3 regions of the Arthrobacter sp. DualSoilB13 genome follow, and region 1 is predicted to be linked to each of the others. Evidence: riboswitches for the same ligand, from Rfam matches in the RefSeq annotation. Region 1 holds a riboswitch; each other region holds the start of a gene.
What was found. Region 1 has a riboswitch for cyclic di-AMP ahead of ACZ5J0_RS18315 (DNA polymerase III subunit gamma/tau domain-containing protein). Riboswitches for the same ligand answer to the same signal wherever they lie in the genome.
Positions count from the first base shown of each region.

Region 2: another riboswitch for cyclic di-AMP. It lies ahead of ACZ5J0_RS01960 (NlpC/P60 family protein); the one in region 1 lies ahead of ACZ5J0_RS18315 (DNA polymerase III subunit gamma/tau domain-containing protein).
Region 3: another riboswitch for cyclic di-AMP. It lies ahead of ACZ5J0_RS04725 (C40 family peptidase); the one in region 1 lies ahead of ACZ5J0_RS18315 (DNA polymerase III subunit gamma/tau domain-containing protein).

Region 1 covers NZ_AP035865.1:3,970,509-3,975,969, forward strand. Annotated here, with positions in the region: gene ACZ5J0_RS18300 (alpha/beta fold hydrolase) at 1-597, shown strand, start outside; gene ACZ5J0_RS18305 (DUF6480 family protein) at 711-989, shown strand; gene ACZ5J0_RS18310 (ATP-dependent DNA ligase) at 1,071-2,141, opposite strand; cyclic di-AMP (ydaO/yuaA leader) riboswitch at 2,381-2,529, shown strand; gene ACZ5J0_RS18315 (DNA polymerase III subunit gamma/tau domain-containing protein) at 2,532-3,872, shown strand; gene ACZ5J0_RS18320 (PucR family transcriptional regulator) at 4,038-5,252, opposite strand.
Region 2 covers NZ_AP035865.1:388,087-393,547, reverse strand. Annotated here, with positions in the region: gene ACZ5J0_RS01970 (universal stress protein) at 1-782, opposite strand, end outside; gene ACZ5J0_RS01965 (Rossmann-fold NAD(P)-binding domain-containing protein) at 1,200-1,892, shown strand; gene ACZ5J0_RS01960 (NlpC/P60 family protein) at 2,055-2,852, opposite strand; cyclic di-AMP (ydaO/yuaA leader) riboswitch at 2,856-3,023, opposite strand; gene ACZ5J0_RS01955 (copper resistance CopC family protein) at 3,198-3,833, opposite strand; gene ACZ5J0_RS01950 (NCS2 family permease) at 3,949-5,391, shown strand.
Region 3 covers NZ_AP035865.1:980,128-985,588, reverse strand. Annotated here, with positions in the region: gene ACZ5J0_RS04730 (NlpC/P60 family protein) at 1-462, opposite strand, end outside; gene ACZ5J0_RS04725 (C40 family peptidase) at 561-1,304, opposite strand; cyclic di-AMP (ydaO/yuaA leader) riboswitch at 1,309-1,470, opposite strand; gene ACZ5J0_RS04720 (M23 family metallopeptidase) at 1,616-2,452, opposite strand; cyclic di-AMP (ydaO/yuaA leader) riboswitch at 2,457-2,668, opposite strand; gene ACZ5J0_RS04715 (metal-dependent transcriptional regulator) at 2,880-3,575, opposite strand; gene serC (phosphoserine transaminase) at 3,869-4,999, shown strand; gene ACZ5J0_RS04705 (MFS transporter) at 5,081-5,461, opposite strand, start outside.

The sequences.
Region 1 (5,461 bases):
TACTCGCTGGACCTGCCCGGTTTTGGCGGGACGCCCAAGCCCGGGCGCCAGCTCTCGGTGGAGGACTACGGCGCGTTCATTGCCGATACACTCGCGTCGTGTGGCATCGACTCCTACGTGTTGGTGGGGCATTCGATGGGTACGCAATTTGCCATCGAGGCGGCCCTGCGCGCCCCCGAGCAGGTCAAGCAGTTAGTACTGATGGGTCCCGTGGTGGATTCACGGCATAAAAATGTGTGGCGGCAGTCGCTGGCCCTGACCCTCGACGGAATACTCCGCGAGAGTCCCACGTCCAACGCGATCGTCATGTCCGACTACTTCCGCTGCGGCCCCCGCTGGTACCTCACCGAGCTGCCGGTGATGATGAAATACCCCACGGAGAAAAGGCTGGCCGGCATCCAGGTACCGTTGCTGGTCCTGCGCGGTAGCCGCGACCAGGTGGCGGGCCCGGATTGGTCACTGCGGTTGTCCAGGACAGTGGTACAGGGTCGCTTGGTGGAGATTCCGGGCGTCGGGCACGTGGCGCAGCACATGCGTCCCAAGGCTGTGGCGGATGCCATCCGGAGCTTCGTCACCGCTACCACTCCGCACCGCTAAGCGCTGACGTACGACGCCGGCACCTGGCGTGGGTGCCGCTTGTCGGGTAGCCGCGTCCCGGCTAGGCTGGCGGAGCAAGCGCATTAGTAAGTTTGCTTACGAAAGGGCTGATCGTGACTGACAAAGACTCAACTGAAGAGACCCAGGGCTTCGGCGCCACCGGCGCCACAGGACCCTTCGCCACAGGATCCTATGACACGACCTCCGATGCCGACAGCATCCACGAAGATCCCGATATGCGCCAGGACGAGGACGAGGATCCTGCAGCCTCCGCCAACCCGGACCCCCTGGACGGCAACGTCACAGGATTGGAGCCCGGCGGTGGAGTTCCTCCGGGAGAAACCCCGCCGGCCGAAGGCAGCATGAGCAGCGACCAAGGCCACCACGAGTAACTACGCTGCAAGCCTCGCTGTTACGTTGCTAACCCGCTGTTTCGTTGCTGGCCAGCGACGTAACAGCGGGTTGGCAACGCCCTAGGTGTTCGGTAGCTTCAGGATCTCCCCGAGATCGTACTCAGCGGGCTCTTCCAGCTGCGCGTACGTGCAGCTCCCGGGGGTCCTGTCCGGCCGCCACCTGCGGAACTGCGTGGTGTGCCGAAACCTGTCCCCCTCCATGTAGTCGTACTTCACTTCGATCACGAGCTCGGGGCGCAGGGGCACGAAGGAGAAGTCCTTGCCCCCGCTCCAGCGGCTTTGGGCGCCCGGCATGCGTGAACCCCCGGCAGCCTCGTCCTGCCTGGCCCATTCGCCCCACGGGTGTTGGTCGAGTTCAATCTGATACGGCTCAAGCTCAGCCACCAAGGCCTCGCGCTTGGCCATGGGAAACGATGCCACTACTCCCACGTGATGTAGCCGGCCGGTGTCGTCGTGCAGGCCAAGCAGCATGGAGCCCACTACTTTCGCGGTCTTGTGCCAGCGGAACCCAGCCACCACGCAATCGGCCGTGCGCTCGTGTTTGGTCTTGAACATCACCCGCTTGTTCGGGAGGTACGCCCCATCCAGTGGTTTGGACAGCACACCATCCAGGCCCGCGCCCTCCAGTTGTACGAACCACTCCTGTGCCCGTTCCAGATCAGTCACCGCAGGAGTCACATACACAGGCGGCTCGGCCTCGGCGAGCGCACGTTCCAAGATGGCCCGGCGCTCGGAGAACGGCTTGTCCATGAGGTTCTGATCGCCTAGCGCGAGGATGTCGAACGCAATCATGGACGCCGGGGTCTTCTCAGCAAGCATACGGACGCGGCTGTCGGCGGGGTGGATCCGCTGCTGGAGCACCTCGAATTCGAGCCGGCCACCCTCGATCAGGACGATTTCGCCGTCAATCACGCATTTGTCCGGCAGGTTCTTCCTGAGGGCATCCACCACCTCGGGGAAGTAGCGGGTCATGGGCTTCTCGTTGCGGCTGCCCAGGACGATCTCGTCGCCGTCCTTGAAGACGATGGTCCGGAAGCCGTCCCATTTGGGCTCATAGTGCCCAACATCGGGGATGGTCGGAACGGATTTGGCGAGCATGGGCGAGACGGGTGGCATCACAGGCAGGTCCATAGACAATGTCTACCCGCCGGTGCGCGCCGAAGCTAGTGTTGGCCAGGGATATCTTGGTCGAGCCGTCCGATGCCTGCTGCCCAGCACCGGCCCCGAAGCCTAAGCGCTAGAAGCCTACCGCTTAGGCTGAACTACCGCCCGTTACATTAATGTGACTTTACTTTCCGGCTCATGTACCGTCGTAGGGCGACCCATATCTCCGCTGGGCCGCTTCCGGATTGACGCCGAGCTCTGCCGCAATCCGGGATCCGCCAGACCCGCGGCAGAGACGGGGGACCCAGGTTCCCGGGCTTGTTACCCACAAGCCCTTGGGGTGAAGCCGCCTTGCGCGGCCGGACGGCCTCGTCCGAACCCGACAGCTAACCTCGAAGGCGTTGAGAGGCAACCACCATGTCCCCAACCATGGATCAGCCGCGCCGCGCCCAGACTGAAGGCGAGCGCACCAAGCCAACCGGACGCCGTCGGGCCCAACCCAGCGGATTCCTTGACAACGCGCCGGCAGATTCCGCCGCCGTCAGCGGAACGTCAAGCACGACGCCGGAACCCGCCACTGCGGCCATGCCCGCCGCGGTGAAACCCACCACGCGTGCGGAAATCCGCGCAGCCGAGCGCGAGCGTGCTGCCCGGGCCGTACTCGCGCCCGAGGAATCGGCGGCAGCTCCGAAGTCCACCACACCGGGACCTCCTACCGCAGCCATCCCCATCGTTCCGCCGGCCAGCCAGGAACCCGCCACCACGGCTATTCCAGTAGTGCAGCCTGCAACGCCGGAACCCGCAACTGCGGCCATTCCCGTAGTCACTGCCCGCGATGAGTCCGCGCGCACGCCGGAACCCACGGAGTCCCCGCGCAAGGACGCTGAGTCCCCGCGCGGCAAGTCTCCAGCTCAGGTGGCCGCAGCTGCTACAGCCTCGGCATCACTGGCAAGCCGCCGGGACGTTCGAAAGCCGGCCGCTGCGCCCACCACCAAGTCCGGTTTTGGCGCCACATCCTCGTTCGGCCGCGAACCGTTCAGCCGTGAACCACAGGCCGCCCTGCGCAAGGCAGCTTCGGTCAAACACATGAGCCAGCGCATGGCCGTGGTGGCGGGGGCCCTTGGCCTCGTGCTGACAGCCGGCGCTTTGGGGCCAGCCCTTGAACTTCCGTTCTTCGGCCAGGAAACCCCGTCGCAGGAAGCCAGCGGGGGCGAAGGCCGCACCTCGGGTTCGGCATCCCCCGGGCCCAAGGCTTCCTACACCACGGCGTCATCACCTTCGGCCTCCACGCCATCCACAGCATCAGGGGCAACGGCTTCCTCCGAGGCCGGCCAGCCCGCGACGATCGCGGAGGCACCCGGGGCGGTGTCGCCGTCGTCGACTCCCACCCCACAGGTTTCGCTCGCGGACCCGGTATGGGTTCCGTCAGCGGGCTCGTCCGCAGTCCCGGCAGTTCCTGGCGCCACCAGCCCGGCACCCACCCAGCCGGCCCCCGCGCCGAGCGATGTGCCGCCCTCGGACACCATCACTACACCGCCTGCGCCGACGCCAACGGGCACTCCCACACCGACCCCGACTCCCACAGGAACTGCGACTCCCACACCGACTCCAACGCCGACGGATACTGCAACGCCGACGGATACTGCAACGCCGACGTCCAAGCCGAAACCGGGCAAGCCGACCGCTGCCTCAGCACCGCAGCCCAGTGAATCGGCACTTCAGGACATCCTCGATGCCGCCCAGAAGGTATTCGGTTGAGCACCCGCGTGCCCCGTACGTCCACCCATGCGGGGTGGCATAGCCGGTACTGCAGCAGCAGCCGGACCGCCACGTTCCGTCGGCGGATGGGGCGCTGGAGCTGCCAGCGTTTGCGGCGCTCGTAAGCCAACACCGCATACTTCGTACTTACAAGGGGAAGCAGGCTCAGATCCGTGGCCGTACTGCCCAACGCCTGGCCTTCAGGGCCGCATGTAACTCGAGCCGGATCGCGCCACTCAACGGATCAGCACCGATGAGCTGGCGGATCCGGCCGAGCCTGTTGTAGATGCTGCTCCTGTGGAGATGAAGTTTGGCGGCGACGTCCTGAACCGAGCCGTCATTGTCATAGAGCAATTCAAGGACGGGCAGGAGTTCGCCGTTTTTGTCGTGGTCCTCGAGTGCCCTGAAATGCACAGATCCCGTGTCATCCCAACCGCCCGGTGCTACCAAACGATCGAACAGCTGGTACACGCCAACAGTTCGGCTGTCCACGAGCTCACCCAAAGGGAGGTCTACTGCGGCCGCTTGGGCAGCAACCTTCGCTTGCCGGTAAGCACCGGACAGCTGCCGGATAACTTGGAATGGTTCGCTGATCCCCAGGATTACCCTGTCCACTTTGCGGCCCGCGCGTTTGGCGAGCTCCAGTTGATAGTGCACCAAAACCTGGGCATGGTCCGCCCGGCCGCCCGACTCGCGGAACAACACAACGGAATGCGTCTCCGTTCCGGCGCTGAACAACGCGGCGTTCACGCCAATGGTGGACTGCAGCGCGGCAGATCGATGCGTCAGGGTAGCTGCAATGGGATCGACGTCGGACCTCGCGCCATCGGGGTCGAGGATAGTCACCAGCTGCCACGGACCGCGGCCCTGGATTTCCTTCCAACCCGCGACGGTGGCCACAGCGTTGGATTCGCCGCCGCAGGCTGAGAGAAACTCCTGTTCACGCCGTCGCCGGAACTCCGATTCAGCCGTGTTGGAATCAAGGAGCAAGCCCGCCAGCAGGTCCAGCTCGTCCCGCACGCCTGGCAGTTCGGCGAGTATCGCCGTCGCGCTCTGTTCTTCAAGGTCAAGCTGCACCCACAAGTACCCCACGCGGAAACCGCGCACCAGCAAGGGGACACAGACGCGGCCCAACATGCCCAGTTCGTCGTTGGCTGGAACCACCACGGGTCGCACCGCCGTGGCAATGCCGTGAGCAAGCTGCCATGCGCTGACGTCGCTGGGTACCCGCTTGCTCAGGAGGAAGTTCACGCGGACGCGGTCGGCGTGGGACTGGTTGGAGCTGTAGGCGAGGAGAACGCCGTCGAGGTCTTCCAGGGAGAGCCCGCGGCCCAGCTTCAAAGCCACCCGTTCAACGATCTGTTCCACGTCCTGCTGCATCGGAAAAGCGTACCAACAGCAGGCGACACTTGACGCTTCAGTGCTCGACAAATGTCGAGCTTGCTTGGCAAAGATCCTTGTATCCACAGGGTTTTCCTGTGCGGGCTGCTCCGACTCCATGTCGCCTGCCTCACAGCCGGATTTATTCTGGAATCACAGCCCGCAACACATTTTTCGGCCGAAGAGGCCGCTAACGATGGAGCCCACAG
Region 2 (5,461 bases), 740 kb from region 1:
CTTCTGAGCCAGGCAACACCGGCGTCAAGCTGGACCCTGATATCGGCGAATAGGGCATCGCGGTCCAACGGAGCCGGAACCCACGCCAGGGAACCGCTGTACTGCGGAACAGCGCAGATGACGCGCAGTGTGGCTCCCATACGCTGCGCTTGCTCGGCAGCCTCGAGCACAGCAACGCGTGCTTGTTCGGAGCCGTCAACGCCTACTGCAACCACGTTTTCCACAGTGCGCGGGCCCGTTTTGGCGTGCTCGGCCTTGATGTGTTTGTCCTCGGTGTTCTCACCGAGGCGGTCAGCGCAATAGAGCGGGACCGTCACCGTGGGGCATTTGGCGTGCGCGGGCAGGGCACTACTCACCGAACCCAGGAGGCGCCCGACGAACCCACCGCGACCCCTGCTGCCGAACACCAGCAGCGCGGCCTCCTCGGAAAGGTCCAACAAGACACCAGCGGCATCACCGTTTTCCACGGAAGCATCGACGTCAATGGCATATCCGGAGACTTTGTCCAAGGCTTGACGAACGATCGCATCAGCGCCTTCGCGGATGACGGAATCGTCAACTGTTGCGTAGCCACCGTCCAAGCCGGAGGCCGCGAAAATTGGCACGGAGTATGCCGTGACAATATGCAGCGGAAGCTGGCGGCGCTCCGCCTCCCGTGCGGCCCAAACCAAGGCGCACTGACCGTGCTCTGAACCATCCACCCCGACGACGATGCCACCAGGTTCCACAACCTGGTCCTGGCCGTCCGGTGACTCTTCACTGTGTCTTCCGTGCTGGTCCATGGGGGCCTGCCTCTCCACCTACTGCTTGATGTTCCGGCTATTCTGCCAGAGGATCCCGGCCTAGAACTTCCAGACTGTTTTATTGCCAACGGCCGGGGCAGGAGAAACCCGGAAATTCCTCCTCCCAATGCTCACTATTCTCGGTCAGCAGTGGCGAATCAAGACGACATTTGGCTATGTGCATAACGGTCAGGGCTCGGTTCCCGGCGGCCCCTGGGGTGCTCGCGGCGAAGAGACAAAACGCGCAGGCGGAGAGGCTATCCATGGCCGAAAAAGTTCGGTAGTGTTCGAGTCACCGAATGGCCGGAAAACGTGTCTCACACCACACGCCCCGGTCATTTACTTGCGGCCGCTTGGGGAACTCGGACGCGATCCCACGCGATGCCGAAGGCACACACGTCAAGGAGGAACCAAGCAGTGTCACTCACGCCTGATTCCGGCACGGAACGCACCACCACCGTGATCATCGGAGCCGGCCTGTCCGGCTTGGCAGTTGCCAGCGAACTCAGCCGCTACGGCGTGGGTTCGATCGTGGTAGACGGGTTCGGCGCGTTATCCACTACTGGACCGTCCGTCCATACAGGCATGCTCCAACGCACCGACGCCGCAGATCCGACAGCAATGCAGGAACGCAACGAAATCCTTCGCCACCTGAGGAACTACGCTGCCAGTCATCACCTGGACGTTCGTAACACCACTCGCGCTGTCCGCTTGGATTTCCTGGGCTCAGATCCCTCACGGCATATCGGATACGGTGTGGCCGCCAGCATGACAACCACAGGCCTGAGGACCGGGCTCCACGCATCCGGCCCCCACGAATCCCATCCTCGCCAGTGGGCAATCCACACAGCCCAAGGCGTTCTTCTGGCAGACCACGTAGTAGTGACACGCTGCGCCCAAAGCCAGCTACGGCGCATGCTGGCCGAACTTGGCATTGCAGTCGGACAGAATCTTGCCGCGGCCATGCGGGCCGTGGGAATGCACCTGGTGGGCGTCGGAGACCTCATCACTCCGTCCCCCAAGGAAGTGCTGCGGCAAGCCAAAGCAGTGGGTCAGGCCATCTCCTCCAAGGTTGCCCTGCCGGAGGGTCCCGGCGTCGCCATCGCCTAGGAAGTCCCGCAAGCAAACGCGCTACCACCCCCGCAAGCCAGCCAAGTCCGCCGTCGTACGTCCCGCACTGAACTTTTACGAACAGAACTTAACGCCAAAGGCCGGTGCCTCCGGAGACATAAGTCTTCGAAGGCACCGGCCTTTGAACTGAAGCGTGAGGCTTTATGCGCCAGCGCGTACGTAGGTCAGGGGACCCGTTGCGGTCAACCAGCTGATCGGGTGGATGCCCGTCTGGTTGCCGTTGATGCCACCGCTGATGGCCTGGCCGTTGCCGATGTAGATAGCAACGTGGCCGGACTGGACGATCATGTCACCGGGCTGGGGATCGCTGACGACCTTGCCGTAGTTCATGAACTGCATGGGACCGAGGTCGCCTACCGGGATGCCTGCGGAGCCAAGGGCCTTTTCGACCATGGCGGTGCAGTCCTGGAAGATACCGATCTGTGCGTAAGCCGAAGCAACCATGGCTGCGTTGACGCCGCCGGCGGCGGGGGCAGCTGCAGGAGCAGCGGCAACCGGTGCGGGTGCGGCAGCAACAGGAGCAGCAACCGCGGCCTGAGCGGCAACGGGAGCTGCAGCAGCAGCCGTGGTGACAGCTGCCTTCTTGGCTACAGGGGCCTCAACAACGGGGGCCGGCTTTTCGATGACCGGAGCTGCTACGGAAGCAACTGCGGGACGCTCGAAATTGACGGTAGCCGTCGACAGGGCGGTAACAACCTTGGTGGGTGCCTCGGAAACGGTCTCGGCAACCGTTGCGGGGCTGGAATCGCGCTGAACCGGGGTCTCAGCTGCGTGAGCAGCAATGGAACCGGTCAAAACGAGGCCCGAGGCTGCTGCGATAACAGCTGCCTGACGACCAGCGCCTGAAGCGTTGCTGGCAACTGCCTTCGAGATGGAGATGAACGGATTAGGACGTACGCTGTCCGCCTTACGACGGCCGCGAAGAATGCGTGAAGACATGAAAGAGCCTCTCCCGATGCCTGCGAGGTTAGCTGTCGGATTCGGATGGGAGTCACCCGGCCACTATCTCCCGCTGTTCAGCGAAAGCATCGTGACTTCACCCCAAGGCACGCTCGAAAGCGACCTAAATTGGGTTCCCCGTCTCTGCCGTAGGTTTGTCTGCGAACGGATTCCGGACTGCGGCAGAGCTAGGCAATCAGGCCGGAAGTGCCCGCTACGTGGAACAGGCACAGGAACTACGGTACGCGATGATTCCCCCGAAGTCACATTTAAGTAACGGGAAGTGGGCTTCTGGCGTGTCGCGGTAACCGATTCGAGATATTCGCAGCTACGTAGAAAACCGCGCTATTCCGCGGGAGTATCGCCCTCTGAGTCGTTGGACGCCGCCAATTTCTTCCGTGCGGTAACGGCGAGATAAATAACGAGACCCACCGCCACAACAGCCAGCCCCACAATGCTCCAAGGGAAAGGTTGGGAGGCGTCGGCGGCTGGCTCATTGTTACCGGCAGTCCCTGGTGCGGCGGTGCCCACTGTTGGTACCGCAGCTGAGGAAGCCGAAGCCGCTGGTGAGGCACCCGCCGTACCACTCGCCGACGTCGAGCCTCCTGCGGCGGCTGTGAACGTGAAGGTGCCCTCAATCGGGTGCGAGTCGGAGCTGACCACGCGCCACACCACTGTGAACTCGCCGGCAGGGGCGCCCTCGCGGAGCTTCTGAACGGCCTGGTTGTCGATGATTTCGACCGGACCGTCCGCCCAGTTCTCGCCGCCAGCCGTCACCGTTACGCCCGATCCGATCGCGAGCGGGCGGTTGTTGAACGTAATGGAGACCGACGCCGGGACTTCCGCAACGCGGGCACCGTTGGCTGGCGCTGTGGACTCGGCGACGTCGTGCGCGGACGCCGGTGCCGCTGCAAACAGCAGGGCGGAAGCAAAAGCAAGAGCAGCGACGACGGCGGCCAGAAGCGGGCGGATGGTACGCATGGGGCGGTTTCTCCTAGTGTTGGCTTCCTTACAGACTAGGCGAATCGTTGGGAGGGCCCGCACCGGACAACATAGGATTTGAGAGCAAACTCCCCCTCGATCCCCGGAGACCTTCATGCTTAAACAAGGTTCTGCAGTCGACCGCTACTTCAAGATCTCCGAACGTGGATCCACATATTCGCGGGAAATCCGTGGCGGCTTCGCGACCTTCTTCGCCATGAGCTACATCGTGGTGCTCAATCCACTGATCCTCTCCGGACCCGATTCGAGTGGCGCGTCGCTGGGTTTCACCGCCGTGGCAGCCACCACGGCGTTCGTTGCCGGCATCCTGACCATCCTCATGGGAGCCTGGGCCAAGCACCCGTTCGCCGTGGCCACAGGCTTGGGCGTCAACGCGTTCGTCGCAGTCACGGTGGCATCGCACCCCGGGCTGACATGGCCGGACATGATGGGACTCGTGGTACTTTCGGGCATCACCATGCTCATCCTGGTGCTGACCGGATTCCGGACTGCCGTGTTCAAGGCGGTGCCTGAAGCCCTCAAGACGGCAATCGTTGTGGGCATTGGCCTCTTCATCGCCCTCATCGGCCTGGTTAACGCCGGTTTCGTCCGGCGCATCCCCGACGCCGCCGGAACCACCGTTCCACTCGGTCTGGGCGTGGACGGCAAGCTCCTTGGCTGGCCCACCCTGGTATTCGCAGTGGGCCTGATCCTCACCATCGCGCTGGTGGTCCGGAAGGTCCGCGGAGCCATCCTGATCGGCATCGTGGTTTCCACCGCGCTGGCTGCCATCCTCGAGTTCACTCTCCACATTGGCCCAAGCTTTGACGGCACCAACGTCAACCCCCGCGGCTGGTCCCTGGTGGCCCCCAAGCTCAGTGAATGGGGCGCACCGGACCTGTCCCTGATCGGCAAGGCCAACCCGTTCGGCGCCTTTGAGCACCTCGGTTTCATCGGTGCAGCTTTGCTGGCATTCGTGATCCTCCTCAGCATCTTCTTCGACGCCATGGGCACCATGGTTGGCCTGGCCAACGAGGCCGGGACAGTGGATAAGGACGGGAACATCCCCAACGTGGACCGGGTCCTCCAAGTGGACGCGCTCGGAGCGATCGTGGGCGGTGGGGCCTCTGTTTCGTCCAACCAGATCTTTGTGGAGTCCGGTGCCGGGATCGGCGAAGGTGCACGAACCGGGCTCGCCTCGATCGTCACCGGCGCACTCTTCCTGGTTGCCATGTTCTTCACTCCCCTGATCAACCTGGTGCCGTTCGAGGCCGTGGCCCCCGCCCTGGTAGTGGTGGGCTTCATGATGGTCTCCCAGGTGGGCAAGATCGACTGGCAGGACTGGGGCGTCGGAATTCCCGCGTTCCTGACCATCGCGCTCATGCCGTTCACCTACTCGATTGCCAACGGCCTCGGCGCGGGCTTCATCTCCTACGTCCTGATCCGCACCTTCCAGGGCCGCGCCCGCGAAGTCCACCCGCTGATGTGGGCTGTGGCTGCTGCCTTCCTGCTGTTCTTCGGCATCGGAACCGTGGAAGAGCTGCTGGGCGTAAAGTAGCCCAGTCCGGGATTTCAGACACTCCCGGCGCTGGGCCACTGGTTTTTGGGCCCCGCGTCGGGTGTGCTGG
Region 3 (5,461 bases), 1.3 Mb from region 1:
GCCGAGTCCGCTGGAAGCCGCCGGAGCTGCTGGAGCGGGGGTTGAGTTGCTGACGGCCACGGTGGCGTTGGCTGCAGGAGCGGCCTTGGCGGCAACCGCAGGTACTTCCTTGGCTTCAACCTTGGCCGGCGCTTCTTCCACCACAACGGGAGCCGGAGCTTCCACGGTGGTGACCACGGGACGCTCGTAAGAGATAGCCACAGTGGAGTCGGCCGCGATGGTGGCCTGCGCTACGGACTGGACGTCCAATGTGGACGTGGAGGTCGACTCACGATCAACGTTGGTCTCGGCTGCGTTGGCCGCGATGCCGCTGGTCAGGACCAGGCCTGAAGCTGCGGCGATCACTGCTGCCTGGCGGCCAACGCCGGCGGCGTTGGAGCTGACAGCTTTGGCAATGACGGCAAGCGAGCTGGTCTTGGGGGCCTCAGCGCGGTGCCGTGCAAGCTTGTTTGCACTGGTCATGATTTTCTCTTTTCGTATCCGAGCGCCGTTGGGTGCACACGGGTAGCGGGTAGGACCGGCATTGCGGGCATGCCGGCCCACCCCGAGCCGGATTGTTTCTAGCGGAGGGTGTAGAACGAGGAGGTGCCGGTGGACGCTACGGAGTGCAGCAGCGTTCCCTGGCCGGGGTTCAAAGCGCTGATCATCATGCCATTGCCGACGTAGATGCCCACATGGGCTCCGCCGTTCTGCATGACGAGGTCGCCGGGAGAAGGAGTGCTGGTGGGCGTCATAGCCGTCCAGGCGTTCACGCGGGGGATGCTGATGCCTGCCTGGGCGTAGACCCACTGGGTGAAGCCGGAGCAGTCCCAGCCGTTAGGTGTTGTTCCGCCCCAAACGTACGGGGAGCCGATGCCGGTGTAGGCAATAGCAGCAAGGCCGGAAGCAGCTGCGCTGGCAGCCGGGTCCTTGGCCTCGGAGGACTTCGCCGTCACGGCTTCAGGGGCTTCGTCCGTGGTGGCCGTTGCTCGTTCGGTAACCTGCGCTGCGCGCTGGACTACCTTGGGGGCTTCCTTGGTGGCCACGGTGGGGCTCTCGAAGGAAACGGTGGCTGTTGGCTCTGCGGTAACCACTGCCGTTACAACCAGCTGCTGGGTGCTGGAGGCTTCAGTCTTGGAAACATCGGCGTCGGCTGCCTGTGCGGGCAATCCGACGGTGAGGACGAGGCCTGAGGCTGCGGCCAGAACGATGGCCTGACGGCTCATGGTTCCGGCGTTGGTGGATACAGCCTTGGAAAGCGTGTTCAACGGGTTCGTGCGAACCGTTTGGGCGCGATGGCGCGCAGGGGTAGTGCGTGATGACACGTAGGTAGCCTCTCCCAATGCCTGCGAGGTGAGCTGTCGGATTCGGATGGGAGTCATCCGGCCGCGCCGCTTCCAAGGAAGATTTGCGACTTAACCCCAAGGCCTTCTCACGAAGACCAGAAGTGGTTCCCCCGCCCCTGCCAGACGATTTATGCGAACGGACCTTGAGAGGTGGCAGAGCTAGGCAATCCACTCAAGTGCACCGGCCCCCTAAAAAGCCGATGCGCTCTGTACGCTACAACAGTTGAACGCAAATGTCACATTCAGGTCACGGGGTGTCCCGCACATGCGAGAGGCGACCATCAGATTGGTTAGAGCCAGCCCATGGGGTCTACGACTTCACCGTTGACCTGAACCTCGAAGTGGAGGTGGCAGCCGGTTGAAGCGCCCGTGGTGCCGCTCAGCGCGACGGTATCGCCACGGTTGACGGTTTGTCCCACCTGGACGGTGAAGGACGACAGGTGGTTGTACGTGGTCTCGAGGCCGTTGCCGTGGTCGATCACCACACGGTTGCCTCCGCCATATTCGTGCCATCCGGCGAAAGTGACCTTGCCGGTTGCCGCTGCGTGGACAGCGGTGCCGCACTGGGCAACGAAGTCCTGGCCCCGGTGGAAGTCACCGGCGCCGCCCGTGAGGGGGCTGATGCGGTAGCCGAAGGGCGATGCCGTGGTAAGCGTGTCAAGGGGGCTGGCCATGGTGCCAACGGATGATGCGCGCTGGATGCTTCCGGCCGACTGGGCGCTGAGCAGTTGCTTCAACTTCCCATCGGGGTCAGCGGCAGTGGCGACTGCGGCTCGGCTGAAGTCGATCTTCGCCGACGCGGCCGCGGAAACCTCGGGCTGGCTGCCCGCGGGGGCTGCGACGGCGAGGGCGGACTCGGTCTGGCCCGATTCCGAGGTGGCCATGACCGGGCTGGTGGCCGGCAGGCCGACAGTCAGGGCAAGCCCGGTGGCGGCAAGCGCAACACCGGCCTTCTGCCCGACGCCGCTGGCAGCGGCGAAGTCGGCAACCTGGCGCAGGGGGCTCTTACGGCGGCGCACTTGACGCTCGGTGGCGCGGGGCCGGATCTCCGTGACGACGGTGGCTGGCCGCAGCTCAGCAGCGGGGCCGGACGCGCGGCGGCGACCCCTGACGTTCTGCGATGTCAAACTCTGTTCCTCTCTCAAAAGCCTGCGAAGTTAGCTGTCGGATTCGGGTCAGAGAGTACAAAGACCCGGTCCGCGCGAGGCGCTCACGGCACACAGGTATCCCAAGAGGGACTTGTATACGTGGGCACTTCTGCTGCGGACTTCACCCCAAGGCTGCTTCTTTAGACAGCCGCTTGTGGTTCCCCCGCCTCTGCCAGTGGTGGGTGACACACCTGATCCGCTGGCAGAGCTCGGCTCCGGATCAGGTAACGCTTTGGTATCAGCGCTAGTAAATAACTATAGGGGATTAAGGCCTTCGGTAATAAATTCGTTATCAACAGGATCGGGCTCAGAGCGAGAAGCCCTTATCACTATTTTCGGAAAACCGCAGGTCACGCACGCTAAAAAGTGACAGAAGTGAGGTTTGACACGGCGCTGCCGGCGACACTCAGTTGAGGGATACGAAGACGTGCGCGGCCACCTCGGGCGGCAGCTCCAAAGCGCCTTCGATGCCCGGAACACGGACGGAGATGTACTCGCCGACGCGCTCCAGCGAGACACTTGCGCCGGGACGGATTCCGCCTTCGTCCAATTGGGTCAGGAGCTCCGGCTCAACCTGGATGGGCTCCGCGAGGCGGCTGACCACCACGCGGGTAGCGGCGGCATATCCGTCCATTGCCTGGAGCAGGTTGACATCCAGCCGAGGGAAGGGCTGGCTGGCAAGGCCGCCAAGCGCTTCAAGTCCGGGGATGGGGTTGCCGTAGGGAGACTCCGTGGGGTGTTCCAAGAGCTCGTAGAGCCGACGCTCCACACGCTCGCTCATGACGTGCTCCCAGCGGCACGCTTCATCATGGACGTAGGCCCAATCGAGCCCAATGACGTCGGCCAGCAGGCGCTCCGCGAGGCGGTGCTTGCGCATGACTTCGGTGGCGCGCTTCCGGCCCGCTTCCGTCAGTTCCAGGTGGCGGTCGTTGGACACAATCACCAGGCCATCGCGCTCCATGCGTCCGATGGTCTGGGAAACAGTGGGGCCGGAGTGCCGCAGGCGCTCGGCGATGCGGGCCCGCAGGGCCACAATGTTTTCTTCTTCAAGCTCCAAAATGGTCCGAAGATACATCTCAGTGGTATCGATCAGATCCGTCATCCAGCTCAGCTCTCCTCGAACGCAGTTCCTTGCGTAATCTCCACCGTACCGCGTCCCTGGCAAGGGCGGACGGTGTGCACCGCCGCCCCCGGAACGCCAACCCCCAGCCTAGCTTATTTGGAATTACTCTGGATAATTCCGGTCGCATTCGGTGGGACCGCATTCCACGTGGCGGACTATGACGGTGGCAGGTTCCTGAGGCCGGGCCGTGTCAGGCAGAATTGGGGTGTCGAAGGGGCAGTTGATGCCCCATGCCACCTCCCATCTCTAGCCGACACCCATTGGAGCGCCACGTGAGCGACAACAGCATCACCATTCCCGCCGACCTTCTGCCCAAGGACGGACGCTTCGGCGCTGGACCGTCCAAGGTTCGCCCGGAACAGATCGAGGCGTTGTCTGCAGCATCGTCCACCATCCTGGGTACCTCCCACCGCCAGGCTCCAGTCAAGAACCTGGTGGGTTCGGTCCGTGAAGGACTCAGCCAGTTCTTCCGCGCTCCGGAAGGTTACGAGGTTGTCCTCGGCGTAGGCGGCTCAACGGCGTTCTGGGATGTGGCGGCGTTTGGCCTGGTGGAGAAGAAGGCACAGCACTTGTCCTTCGGTGAGTTCGGTTCCAAGTTCGCTGCCGCCACCAACAAGGCACCCTTCCTCGATGCTTCCTCCATCATCAAGGCCGAACCCGGAACCCGCCCGGTGGCACAGGCCGAAGCCGGCGTTGACGTCTACGCTTGGCCCCAGAATGAAACGTCAACGGGCGTGGCTGCGCCCGTCAAACGCGTCCAGGGTGCTGATGAAGGCTCCCTCGTCCTGGTGGATGCCACCTCGGCGGCCGGCGGGCTGGACGTTGACGTTGCCGAATCGGACGTCTACTACTTCGCCCCGCAAAAGAACTTCGCCTCCGACGGCGGCCTCTGGCTGGGCCTCTTCTCCCCCGCAGCCCTGGAGCGTGCTGCACGCATCAAGGCCAGCGACCGCTGGATCCCGGACTTCCTGGACCTGCAGACGGCCATTGATAACTCCAAGCTGAACCAGACCTACAACACCCCGTCGCTCTCCACCCTGGTGACCCTGGACGCACAGGTGCAGTGGCTCAACAGCAACGGCGGCCTGGACTTCGCCAGCAAGCGCACGGCAGATTCTGCCAACCGCATCTACTCCTGGGCTGAGGCCTCCGAGTACGCCACGCCTTTCGTCGCAAACGCCGAGGACCGCTCCAACGTCATCGCCACCATCGACTTTGACGACTCCATTGACGCCGCGGCCATCGCCAAGGTCCTGCGCGCCAACGGCGTGGTGGACACCGAACCGTACCGTAAGCTCGGCCGCAACCAGCTCCGCATCGCCACCTTCGTCGCCATCGAGCCGGACGACGTTTCCGCGCTGCTCGCCAGCATCGACTACGTGGTGGGAGAACTGAAGAAGTAGCACCACGGGCTTTGGCCGGCGTCGTGCGGGTAGCTCCCGTACGGCGCCGCTGCCATTTAAGCCGCCGCCATTTAAGGTGCGCTACCCGCCCTGCCTGCTTGCGCCGTCGTCGTCCGTATCCGGAGGGGCAAGCAGCGACTCCACCCGGAAGTGCCGCAGTCCGCGGGCCCGGCGGTCAAAACGGAGCCGCAGTTGTTTCGCACGGATGATCCACAGCAAACCCACGACGGCGGTGCTGACGCCGGCAACCGCGGCGACGCCCACGGCCCACCGTGGGCCACCGACGTTGGCCACCAACCCCACCAGCGGTGCCCCGATGGGGGTGCCGCCCATGAAGATGGCCATGTAGAGGGACATGACCCGCCCGCGCATCACGGCTTCCGTGGTGGATTGAACGTAGCCGTTGGCGCTGGTGATAAGGGTCAGGGCGAAGAGTCCGCACGGAATCAGGGCGAGCCCGAA